Regions from separate parts of the Blautia sp. MCC269 genome, predicted to be linked through region 3. Evidence: riboswitches for the same ligand, from Rfam matches in the RefSeq annotation. Region 3 holds a riboswitch; each other region holds the start of a gene.
The links. A riboswitch is a leader RNA that binds a small molecule or an ion and turns the genes downstream of it on or off. The one in region 3 is predicted to bind cobalamin.

Region 1: another riboswitch for cobalamin. It lies ahead of nikB (nickel ABC transporter permease); the one in region 3 lies ahead of GPK88_RS00205 (cysteine-rich small domain-containing protein).
Region 2: another riboswitch for cobalamin. It lies ahead of GPK88_RS06305 (ABC transporter permease); the one in region 3 lies ahead of GPK88_RS00205 (cysteine-rich small domain-containing protein).

The regions. Positions count from the first base shown of each region.
Region 1 is NZ_WQQE01000039.1:148,899-153,154, forward strand. It holds gene hisIE (bifunctional phosphoribosyl-AMP cyclohydrolase/phosphoribosyl-ATP diphosphatase HisIE) at 1-533, shown strand, start outside; gene GPK88_RS13465 (M14 family metallopeptidase) at 628-1,587, shown strand; cobalamin riboswitch at 1,877-2,066, shown strand; gene nikB (nickel ABC transporter permease) at 2,258-3,196, shown strand; gene nikC (nickel transporter permease) at 3,197-4,024, shown strand; gene GPK88_RS13480 (ABC transporter substrate-binding protein) at 4,088-4,256, shown strand, end outside.
Region 2 is NZ_WQQE01000016.1:23,329-27,584, reverse strand. It holds gene nikC (nickel transporter permease) at 1-648, opposite strand, end outside; gene GPK88_RS06305 (ABC transporter permease) at 664-1,593, opposite strand; cobalamin riboswitch at 1,730-1,903, opposite strand; gene GPK88_RS06300 (MATE family efflux transporter) at 1,972-3,330, opposite strand; gene GPK88_RS06295 (ABC-2 transporter permease) at 3,486-4,160, opposite strand; gene GPK88_RS06290 (ABC transporter ATP-binding protein) at 4,157-4,256, opposite strand, start outside.
Region 3 is NZ_WQQE01000001.1:42,984-47,239, reverse strand. It holds gene GPK88_RS00210 (C40 family peptidase) at 312-1,772, shown strand; cobalamin riboswitch at 1,943-2,144, shown strand; gene GPK88_RS00205 (cysteine-rich small domain-containing protein) at 2,411-2,719, shown strand; gene GPK88_RS00200 (phosphatase) at 2,818-3,531, opposite strand; gene GPK88_RS00195 (glycyl radical protein) at 3,886-4,256, shown strand, end outside.

The DNA.
Region 1 (4,256 bases), on a different contig from region 3:
TGCTGGCCTATATGAATGAACTGGCTTTTGATACCACACTGAAATTGGGAAAAATGACATACTGGAGCCGCAGTCGGAATGAACTCTGGACCAAAGGCCTGACATCCGGCCATGTACAGTATGTAAAATCTCTTACCATTGACTGTGACAATGATACAATTCTTGCCAAGGTGGATCAGGTGGGGGCTGCCTGCCATACAGGAAACCGTACCTGTTTCTTTAAACCACTGATGAAGAAAGAGTACGATGATACCAATCCACTCCACGTATTCCAGAATGTGTACGATGTGATCACAGACCGGAAAGCGAATCCGAAGGAAGGTTCCTATACCAATTATCTTTTTGATAAGGGAATTGACAAGATCCTGAAAAAAGTCGGTGAAGAATGTACAGAGATCGTCATTGCAGCCAAAAATCCGGACAAAGAAGAGATCAAATACGAGATTTCTGATTTTCTTTATCATATGATGGTACTTATGGTGGAGAAGGGAGTCAGCTGGGAAGAGATCACCAGAGAACTGGCAAAAAGATAGAATTAAAAAAAGACATATACAATTTTGGTTAGGCATGGTATACTTATCGAAACAAAGTGCGGAAATATAAGAAAAAGGGAAAGGGAAACAGCCAATGATCAAAATTGATGACTGGGTGATCGAAAAAGGAGAAAAAGCACAAGGTAAGATTGAGATCACAGGATGCGGCATGGCAATGCCGGCTACTGTGATCTGCGGAGTGGAAGATGGACCAACGATCCTGATCACAGCAGGAATACACAGCGCCGAGTATGTGGGAATCCAGGCGGCAATGGAACTTGCGAAAGAATTTCAGCCGGAGGAACTGAAGGGAAATGTGATCATCATTCCGCTGGTCAATGTCAGTGGATTTGAACATCGTACCATGAGTATGGTTTATGAGGACAGTAAGAATCTGAACCGCGTTTTTCCTGGAGATCCTGAGGGAACAGCTGCAGACCGCATTGCCTATACCATGGTGACGAAACTTTTTTCCATAACGGACTATTATATTGATCTGCACAGCGGAGACGGATACGAGCAACTTCATCCATATGTTTATTATGTAGGCGTTGTAGATGAAGAGACCGCGGAGAAGTCCTTACATATGGCAAGGCATATCGGTGTAAAATACGTAGTTCGTTCCACAACCGCTACAGGTGGTGCCTACAATTATGCCTCTTCTCTTGGCATTCCAAGCATTCTCATAGAGAGGGGCGGACACAGCTACTGGACCTGGGAGGAAGTAGAACAGGATAAAAGAGACGTCCGTCACCTTGTTTTTCATCTCCAGGGAAAGGCGTGTCATGGTCTGAAGCATTACCGTCAGATGCTTCTTGAAAATGTAGTCTATGAATATGCGCCGTATACCGGATGCTGGTATCCGTCCAAGAAGCCTGGAGAATACTTTTTTAAGGGGGAAGAACTGGGTGAACTGAGAGATTACTATGGGAATTTACTTTACACATCTATTGCAACTGAAAACGGAGTCGTACTTTATCAAACAGCCAGTCTGAACATTATTGAAGACGGACCAATGATCGCATATGCAGCGATCACGGAGACTCTGACCTGATATTTGCAGAGCTTTTCCACCAAAAATTGTTTTATTCAATTCCTATAGAAACGATAAGAAAACCGGATTTTACCGTTTGCTGTTCTATTTGCAAAAACAAACGTGTAAAATCCGTATTTTTTTGACAGATCGGATAAATTCAGTTGTTAAATACCTAACGGGGTATATGTACAATTCAAATAACTTTGACAAAATTGATAAATATTCTAAAAATATAACATTTTTCTATAGACAAACTCCGTGGATCTATCATATAATAATGCGCGTAATTTAACAGCATTTGCTGATTTTTACATCAGTCGTTGCAAGTTCCGAGAGGATTAATAGGGAAACCGGTATAAATCCGGTACGATCCCGTCACTGTAATGGGGAATCCTCAGATAAAATACCACTGGCCGGGTGCGTGAGAAATAGGGCCGGGAAGGTGTCTGAGGGTGAGGAGCCTGAGTCAGGAGACCTGCTTGTAATTGTTTTAAGATGATTCTTACGGAAGATAGGAAGCATGTTTTTTTGTGTGTGCCCGTATTTCGTCACGGGCTTTTTTCGTGCGTATTTCTAAAATTCCATGCATTTTCTGCATATAAAGAATCCCATTATAGTTTTATTATTATCTTATATAAGTTGAAACGGCTATGCTAAAAATCACATCAAATGAGGAAAGGAGTAAAACGTGACAAAGAAACAAGTAGGAAAAAGATTTCTCCAGATTATCATTGTATTATTTGGAATCAGCTTTTTCACATTTGGACTGACCTACCTGTCACCTGGTGATCCTGCGGAGATCATGTTGACAGAGTGTGGTAATCTTCCAACACCGGAACTTCTGGAACAGACAAGACATGATCTCGGCCTTGACCAGCCATTTCTTGTGCAGTATGGTTCCTGGCTGAAAGGTGTTGTAACAGGAGATATGGGACAGTCCTATTCTTTCAAAATGCCGGTAACAGATAAACTGGTATCCTGTTTCTGGCCCACACTGAAGATGTCACTGCTGGCACTTCTGATGATGGTCATTATTTCCATACCACTTGGAATTCTGGCCGCTGTATATCAGAACAAATTCCCGGATTATTTTGTAAGAGGGATTACTTTTGTGGGAGTATCTGTTCCAAGCTTCTGGCTGGGGCTGATCCTTCTCAGTATCTTCGGTGTTCAGCTTCGCTGGATCAACGTGGCAGGAGGCAGTACAGATTTCAAATCCATGATTCTTCCGGCGCTCACCCTTGCACTTGCCATGTCTGCAAAATATACCCGACAGGTAAGAAGTGCGGTACTGGAGGAACTTCACCAGGATTATGTAACAGGTGCGAGAATGCGTGGAATTAAGGAAAGCGTAATTCTCTGGAAACATGTTCTTCCTAATGTAATGCTTCCGCTGGTAACGCTGCTGGGTCTTTCCCTTGGAAGCCTTCTTGGAGGTACCGCAGTTGTAGAGATCATTTACAACTGGCCGGGAATGGGAAATATGGCAGTAAAGGCAATTTCCTGTCGTGACTATCCTCTTGTACAGGGCTATGTACTCTGGATCGCGATCCTGTACATGTGCATCAACCTGCTTGTGGATCTGTCCTACACTTATCTCGATCCAAGACTTAAGGAGGATAGATAATTGAAAAAAGTATTACGAATATTCAAAGAAAACAAACAATTCACTCTTTTCTTTATTCTGGGTCTTGTGGTGATCGGTGTTGCGATCTTTGCACCGCAGCTTTCCCCATATGATCCGTTGGATGCAGTTATGACCGAATCACTGCAGGAGCCGAGCTCCGCCCATCCATTTGGAACAGACAAACTTGGGCGAGATCTTCTTTCCCGTGTTATTTTCGGAACAAGAACGTCTCTGATCATGACCTTATGTCTGGTTGCGGTGATTTTTGTGATCGGTACATTTTTAGGAGTTATTGCCGGATATTTTGGCGGTATTGTAGATGCGGTGATCATGCGCATTGCGGATATGATGATTTCCTTCCCGGGCCTTGTGCTGGCCATCGCCATTGCCGGTATGCTGGGACCGAACCTTGTCAATGCCGTTATCTCCATCGCGGCTGTAAGCTGGACGAAATATGCCCGTCTTGCAAGAAGTATGGTTCTGAAAGTCAAGAAGAGTCTTTACATAGAGGCAGCTGTGGTAAACGGAACAAAGACCTGGAAGATTCTTCTTGTACATGTTCTTCCAAACATGGTAACACAGATGGTGGTAACTGCGGCAGCAGATATCGGAACCATGATGCTGGAGCTGGCTTCCCTTTCTTTCCTGGGATTTGGTGCAACTGCGCCGACACCGGAGTGGGGACTGATGCTCAACGAGGGAAGAACCTACATGGCAAAAGCGCCATGGCTTATGATCTACCCTGGTATTGCCATTGTGATCTGCGTGGTTGTTTTCAACATGCTTGGAGACAGCATCCGCGACGTACTGGATCCACGCCAGGATTAATAAAACATTTTCTGTAACAAACCAACACCCTATTATTAGTATATTTATCTTTAGGAGGATGAAATGAGAAATAACGTAGTTAAAAAAGTGCTGGCTGCTACACTTGCATGTATGATGACTTTTTCCATGACAACAGTGGCTCAGGCAAAAGGTGACAAAAACAGCGATAAGGAAATCACAATCGGAGTAACAAGCTTTGCAGATACACTGGAGCCGACAGAGCAGTATTTCA
Region 2 (4,256 bases), on a different contig from region 3:
TTCCATTGTTGCCAGTGCGATCACAGATGGCAGGATATTTCTCAATACATGCCTGAATATGATCCTTGCGTGGCCGCAGCCACCGGCCTTCAGTGCGGTCATATAATTTTTATTTTTTTCTTGAAGTGTCAATGCACGGGCAAGCCTTGCATATTCTGCCCAGGATACGACCGACAGGGACAGGATCAGATGAGCGCCGCTGGCTCCCACGGTTCCTGCAATGGCAAGTGCCACGATAAAGACCGGCATAGCCATAAATACATCAATGATCCTCATAATCATGGAATCGATTTTTCCACCTACATATCCGGCAAACAGTCCGATCGGCACCCCGACACATACAGTGATCAGAAGCACCGTAAAGCTGTAGCTCAGTGAATACCGGCTGCCCCAGAGAAGTCTTGATAAAATACATCGTCCCAGCTGATCAGTACCTAAAGGATATGCCGCCGACGGATTCTTTAATTTTATCGAAACATCCACAAGCAGTGGATCATGCGGCGCCAGTACAGGTGCAAAAATAGCTGCCAATGCAAAAATTATGACCACCATCAATCCTATTTTTGTTTTCGGTGACCGGAATACCTGTTTCCAGTACAGATTCTGGATCATGCTTTTTTCTGTTTTCTGCTTTCTTCTGCTTCCCATTCTATGATCTCTCCTTTACTTTAACTGGATTCGCCGGTCAATCGCAGAATAGGCGATATCCACAAGAAAATTTAATACTACAATGCCAACAGCCAGAATAAAGATAAAACATTGCAGCACCGGAGTGTCTTTTGAGATCACGGATTTCAATGCCAGATTTCCGATTCCCTGAATTGAAAAAATACTTTCTATCACAGCTGAGCCACAGAAAAAACCGATCACAATTGATACCAGACGTGTAAGCACAGGAATCAGGATATTTTTCAGACCATGACGCAAAATTACATTTACAGATGACAATCCCTTAGCTCTGCTGGCACGTATGTAATCCTGCTTCAGCACCTGTATCATATTGGTACGGATCAATCTCGTCATAATTCCAAAGAAACTGATATCCATGGCAAATGCCGCAAGGATCGGAATGCCTCCGGCATCTCCTCCGATCACGGAGATCACTTTTAGCTTTACTCCAAATATATAGAGCAGCATCAGACCGATCCAGAAAGACGGCATAGATACACTGAGGGACGACAAAATACGAATGACTTTATCCAGAACTCTGTTTTCATAAATTGCTGACAAAATCCCAAGAGGGACTGATACGATCATCAACAATAAAAACGAAGTAACTGCCAGTTTAAATGTCTGTGGAAAATATTTTTTTAATTCATCAAAAGCCGGTTTTCTGGTAGAATATGATTTTCCAAAATCGCCATGAAGTGCCTGATCCAGCCATTTCCCGTATTGTACCAGCACCGGCTGATCCAGTCCTTCCTCATGCCGTACTTCTTCTACCTGTTCCGGTGACGGATGCTCGTATTTTTTCTCCGCCAGAACTCTGGCAGCATCACCTGCCGATATAAAACTCAGCATAAAAATAATAAATGTAACCGCCAGAACTACCGGAATCATAAATATAAAACGCTTTGCAATTACTTTTCCCATTTTCATTTCTCCTCATTTTTCATCTGTTTATTCGGTTAAAATAAAAAAAGCTGATATGATCCAGCATCATATCAGCACAAAAAACAAACCTCTACCTCAGGCAGAGCTTATTCCTTCTGTATCCCATCCGAATCAGAATTCTTCTGTCAAAAAGGCAAGTCTCCTGACTCCAGTTCTTCCTACTTACCATCTTCCCGGATCTCTCCAGTGATATTTTGGTTTTCGTCCCTGTCACAGTAGCGGTGGCTGTTCTGGCATTTCACCAGATTCCTTATTAAGTACTTTGTACACCCTTCTGACTATTCAATTTTCATAGTTGTAAGTATCATAATATCATACTTTTCTTTTTATATAAATAGTTTTTTGTCAAATATAACATTATGTATGAACGGTGACTTCTTTATATTTCCGTATAATGATCATATAACTTACGAATAATAAAACAGCTGCACTGCTCCATGCACAGATCTCTGCATAGTATATTCCATCTTCACCGATCAGTTTTGGCAGCAGCAGCGCAACACTGACACGCATTATAAATTCTGCAATGCCACTGGCAAGCGGAATCAAAGTATTACCCAGGCCCTGGATAGCGGAACGATATACATACAGCAGATACAGCACCCACAAAAAGACAGCCATAATAAACAAATACTTATATGCTATATCCAATACCTGTCGGGTCTGATCCGGTTCACCGGATACAAACAAGGACAGTACATTACGTCCAAACAGTACTATCATGCCGGAAATGAAAGCCGAAGTGAGCACTGCCATATAAGTGCCGCTGCGCACGCCTTTTCGAATCCTCTGGTATTTTTTTGCACCAAGATTCTGGCCCACATAGGTTGTAATAGCATATCCATATGAAACGGCAGCCATCTCCAAAACCCCATACAGCTTGTTCGATGCCGTAAATCCCGCCACAAACAGAAAACCAAATCCATTGATCACATACTGTACCACAAGTCCTCCCACGGAGATGATCACATTCTGTATTGCAAGAGGAACCGCCAGTTCCAAAAGCCGCAAACTCATAGAGGGCTGCCTGTAAAAGTCCTTCTTTTCCAGGCGGATATCCGGGATTTTACGTAATACGATCAAACAGTACAAGGCAGAAAATCCCTGCGCGATAACAGTCGCCACTGCTGCTCCGGCTATACCCCAGCCAAAAACCGCCACAAACAACAGATCCAGTCCCACATTGATCACTGCTGCCACTGTCATTGCGATCAACGGAGATCTGCTGTTTCCAAGTGCCCGAAGGATCGCTGCAAATATATTATAAGCAGCTATGATCGGGATTCCCGCAAAGATCAGCCGCAAATATAGCATTGTCAGATCAATGACATTATCCGGTGTCTGTAAAAATAAAAGAACATGATAAACTGTACCTTCACTTACTGCGAGTACGACCACAGACAGTAATGCTGTCATGATATAGCTTTTCGCTACTGCACATTTCAGATTTTCCTTTTCCCTTGCTCCATAATACTGAGATACAAGAATAGAAAAACCCTGTGTGATACCTGTCATGATCCCCAACACCAGCCATACCAGCCAATCTCCGGCACCTACTGCCGCCAGTGCTTCAACTCCTACCACTTGTCCGACAATCATGGTGTCTGCCATTGTATAAAACTGCTGAAAAATATTTCCAAGCATCATTGGTATGGCAAAAGTTATGATCAGTTTTCCGGGAGATCCGGCAGTCATATCTTTTTCATTGGTTCCCATAAGAATCTCCTTTTCTTTTCATCCTTGTCCGCTATTTTACAAGGGACTCTTACGAAACACAAGCCTATTTTTTCACAAAGTTTTTCTCATATTTTTGGTAGCTATTACATCTTTATAATCATTATTTTTAATGGATCATTTTTGCCACGCCTATCTTAAAACTCTTTCTTCTTCATGGTGCTCATACTATACTTATACGAAGCAAACCATATAAGCAGACTTAGCACAATGAGGGCAATCCCGATTTCAAAATCCCCTATTCCCCCTATCATATGCAGAATACTTTCTTTTAATCCCAAGTTAGTCTTCACAAAAGATCTAATTGTATAACAAATCGCAAAAATAATTAAAATTGCGATTGGCAGCACAATTCGCCCTTTCTCTCCTTCGAACCTTATCCTGATCGCGATCATAATTCCCGCAATTGCCTGAAACACAAAAAATGTGATCAACTCCATTGCCAGCATTTCCAGATCAAACACCTCTTCAGGATTTATGAGTACCATAATTCCTGCACAGATCATTCCAATGCACCATCCACATGCTGTCATGATAAAGGAAAAAATATATTTTTCTCTGACATATATTTTTTTATTTACGGGTAAAGAAAATAAATATGTGTAACCATGGCCATTTTCATCATAACTGATCGTATTACCTGAATATATCGCCAGAACAGATGGGATATACATTGCAATGAAAGCAGCTGCCGTTTTTCCTGTAAGTATAAAAAACAATGCTACAAACACTAACACCAAAAAAAGATTACCACCCTGTCGAAAAAACAATCGAAAATCCTTTTCCAAAAGCCCTCTGATTCCTTTCATCATCTTTCGCCCCCTGTCAACATCAGGATCACCTGATCGAGTGATCCGCTCTCTACTACGATTTCCGGATAATTTTCTATATAATACTGCTTCTCGTTC
Region 3 (4,256 bases):
AGTACCCGAAGAAATTTCTATGTAATAATTAAATAAGATTAAGAGAAGGAGAACCTGTAAAATGCAGAGTTCTCCTTCTTTAATGTCAAATTCATTAATAAATGTTACAGAATTTTAAACTAAATAATAGAAAATCCTTGCAAACCAGAGAACACTGTGTTAATATATAAAAAGATTGAAACAAGATATTGCGGAAATGTTACATTGATTTGCTGAAATGAAAGAACAGCAGAAATGAGTAAACGAGGGCAGGTGATATGTGATCTGCCGAATAATCAGAATTCAAAATCAGATTGCGAGGGTGAACAGTCATGAAGAAAAGAATATTATGTCTGACACTGGCGCTCCTCATCAGTGGAGCACAGGTAGTTAGCGTAAGTGCAACAAGAGAAGATGAGGCAGCGCTTCAGCAGGAAATGGATGCAACCAATGAACAGCTGAATGCAACTTATTCCAGATTGGATGAGCTTTCCGCACAGAAGTCACAGATCGAAGGCGAGATCTCCACTCTTGATGCCAATCTTGTAAACGTGATGGTTTCGATCCAGACACTGGAAGGAGATATCTCCAATAAAGAAGCCGACATTGCATCTACACAGGCCAACCTTGAGAAAGCCAAGAATGCCAAGACCAAACAGTATGAAGCAATGAAAAAACGTATTCAGTATCTTTACGAGAAAGGCGGAGACGACGCATGGTTCCAGATGATGCTGAATGCAGAGAACCTGTCTGATCTTCTTACAAAAGCTGAGTACACACAGAAGACATATGAGCAGGACAGAAAGAGCCTTGAGAAATATTCCAACACCATTCAGCAGGTAGCTAACCTGGAAGCTCAGTACACACAGGAGAAGGCAGAACTTGAGGGAATGAAGCAGGAATATGAGGCAGAGTCCCAGAACCTTCAGGCACAGCTGGATGAGAAGCGTGCAACATCCGCAGATTATGACAATGAGATTGCTTATGCACAGCAGCAGGCTACAGACTATGCGAACCTTCTTGCAGAGCAGACTGCAGAGCTTCAGAGATTAGAGGCTGAGCGTATCGCCGCAGAAGAGGAAGCAAGACGTCAGGCGGAGGCTGAGGCAGCAGCAAGAGCGCAGGCAGAGGCAGAAGAGGAAGCAAGACGCCAGGCAGAGCAGGAAGCACAGCAGGATGAGGCGGACGAGAGCGAAGACGTACAGTACGATGAGGACGGCGACGTGATCGAGAATGCAGATGAGGATACTGCAGAAGATGACACCGAGGATGTGGATGAAGATGCAGACAATGGTGAGAATGATGATGCGTCCGAGGATACTGAGAATACAGAGGATAATGCAGACGCAGATTACGATAACAGCACAGACGCATCTGAAGAAAGTGCAGAGGACACATCTAATGCAGAGGATACATCTTCAGACAGTGACAGTTCTTCTTACAGCAGTGGTTCCGGATCTTCTGTTGTGAATTATGCTACACAGTTTGTGGGAAATCCTTACGTATGGGGCGGAACAAGTCTTACCAACGGTGCAGACTGCTCCGGTTTTGTACAGAGTGTATATGCCAACTTTGGTGTAAGCCTTCCGAGAACTTCCTATGAGCAGCAGAATGCAGGTACTGAGGTATCTTATGCAGATGCACAGCCTGGAGACCTGATCTGTTACGGTGGACATGTGGCTATTTATATGGGCAACGGACAGATCGTACATGCATCCAACTCTCAGGATGGAATCAAGATCAGCAACGATGCGACATACAGAACTATCGTTTCTGTAAGACGTCTTGTATAAGGCGAACAGACAACAGAAAATAAAAGTACAGCAGCCTGGCAGCAGTTTGCCAGGCTGTTTTTTTGCGTTTACAAATGTATCGGAAAAATATGATCAAAAATATGTAAATATGATGGAAATAGTATTGACATATAATTAACAGGGTGTTATTATAATGTCAGTATAATTCCATATTGAACATAGCAAGTGCTGAGGGGATCTGACAGTCATTGATTATCAGATGCCAGCAGAAAAGGGAATCAGGTGTGAAACCTGAGCGATCCGGTCACTGTAACGGAGGAGCGAATCTCACAGTCCATTGTACTAGGTATGAGAAGGAGAGACAAGCCATGATCCCGGAGCCAGGAAACCTGCTTGTTATGGCGAGGTTAAACTTCCGTGTAAAGTGTAACAACCATTTCAGGGACTCCGCACCCCTGGGACGTTGTCTACTTTTTTACGAGAGTAGGCATTTTTTTATGGAATACGCCTGTTCATATGAATTATACATGATTAAATGGCAGGCGATACTACTCCGGATACATTCGTTCCCTCCGCGCACTCATGAACGGATTATATTTCTACCCCGGGGTGGCATCGCTACCTCTTTTTTTATAGGAAAATTAAGAGTATATATGATCCGGGAGGAGATAAGAATCATGGAGAAACCATATTGGGAAGGAAAAGAGTATTCCTATTTCAGCCACAAAAAATGCGAGTATTTTCCATGCCATAAAGGAGTAGATCCGGAGAATTTCAACTGCCTGTTCTGTTATTGCCCGTTGTATGCACTGGGAGATAAATGCGGCGGTAATTTCCACTTTACAGAAAGTGGGATCAAGGACTGCACGGCGTGTAAACTTCCTCACAGAAGAGAAAATTACGGATATATCACAGGGAAGTACCAGGAACTTGCGGATATGATAAGAAAACAGAGAGAAAATTCTCAGGCAGATGAGAAGAGATAATAGAGAATATATAATATAGTTATAAATAATAGTTCGAAATAATGAGCCAGCTCTGACACATAGAAAAATGTGTGAGCTGGCTTTTTTACTTTATCAGGTCATCTGGTCTGCAGGAACACTTTTAATTTTGGAAGCTGGTTGTTCAGGATCAGCTGTTCCGGGAACATGGCCTGGTGAACAAACTCCGCGGCATAGGTAAAATCGCCAATGTGCTCCGGACCGTGACTGTCGCTGGAGAGAAGCAGTGGCAGATCATATTTTCGACAGCAACGAAGGATCTCGAAACAGTTTTCTCTTGTGTCACCACGATAGCCATAAGGCGCAAGAGAAGCTTCGTTGATCTCGAAGATGGTTCCGGTTTCTTTTGCAGTTCGGGCAAGAACTTCATAATTTACCGGATAGTGTGTGTTATCGCTGTGGCCGAGGATCTTGACGCAGGGATTTTTCATAACATTGATAAAGGCTTCGGTGTTTTCGTCCCTGGTGCCGGGGCGGTAATTCCAGGAATGCATGCTTGCAATGGCGTAGTCAAGTTTACATAATAATTCCTGATCCAGATCGATACTTCCGTTCCGATCCAGGATATTCAGTTCAATCCCGTAGAGCAGGTCTACGCCGAAATGTTTTTTCGGAGAATAGGTAAGGCTGCGGAAATAGGAGGAAGTTCCGGCTGCCAGAGTGCCGGGACCGTGATCAGTGATCCCGAGAAGCCGGAGACCTTTTCCTGCGGCCGCCCGGGCCATGTTGGTGATAGTACATTCCGTGCCGTGACCGCTGGCGATGGAATGGGTATGCATATCAGAAAGATACATAAAAATACACCTCTTTTGCTGTTTGAGAACATGTGACAGAGCGGAATACGAATGTCCGCTTTGTATAAATTTTTTCTGAAAAACAAAGGAATTCCTATATAAATCCAAGTATGGCAGAGCAGAAAAACAAAGTCAATAGAGAAAAACATAAAAACACGAAAAACAAATAAAACCAACGGGTCCTGCCCTATAAAAACCACAAAAACAGCAAGAAACACGTGTTGGATTTCGTTGACATCAAAGAGGGGGTAAGGTATAATAAAATTACATGAGCACATAGCCGGAAAGAAGCGGTTCTGGAAGCGGGAAGGCGGACAGATCACCAGAAACAACCGGTTATGAGAAAGGAGAATCATGGAGAAATTTCATATAGCAGATATCCCGAAAACAGACAGGATCACCCATCTTGTGGATAATCTTTATGCAAAGATGCCGGTGATCGAATCTGCCAGAGCCAAGCTGGTCACAGAGTCCTATAAGCAGACCGAAGACGAGCCGATCATCACCCGCAGAGCCAAGGCATTTGCCCACATCCTGCGTAATATTCCCATCATTATTCGTGATGAGGAGCTGATCGTCGGAAGCAGCACCCTGGCTCCGAGAGGATGTCAGACATTCCCGGAGTATTCTTTCCAGTGGCTGGAGGATGAGCTGGATACAGTGGCTACCAGAACAGCCGATCCATTTTATATTGCGGAGGAAACCAAGGCGGAACTCCGTGAGGT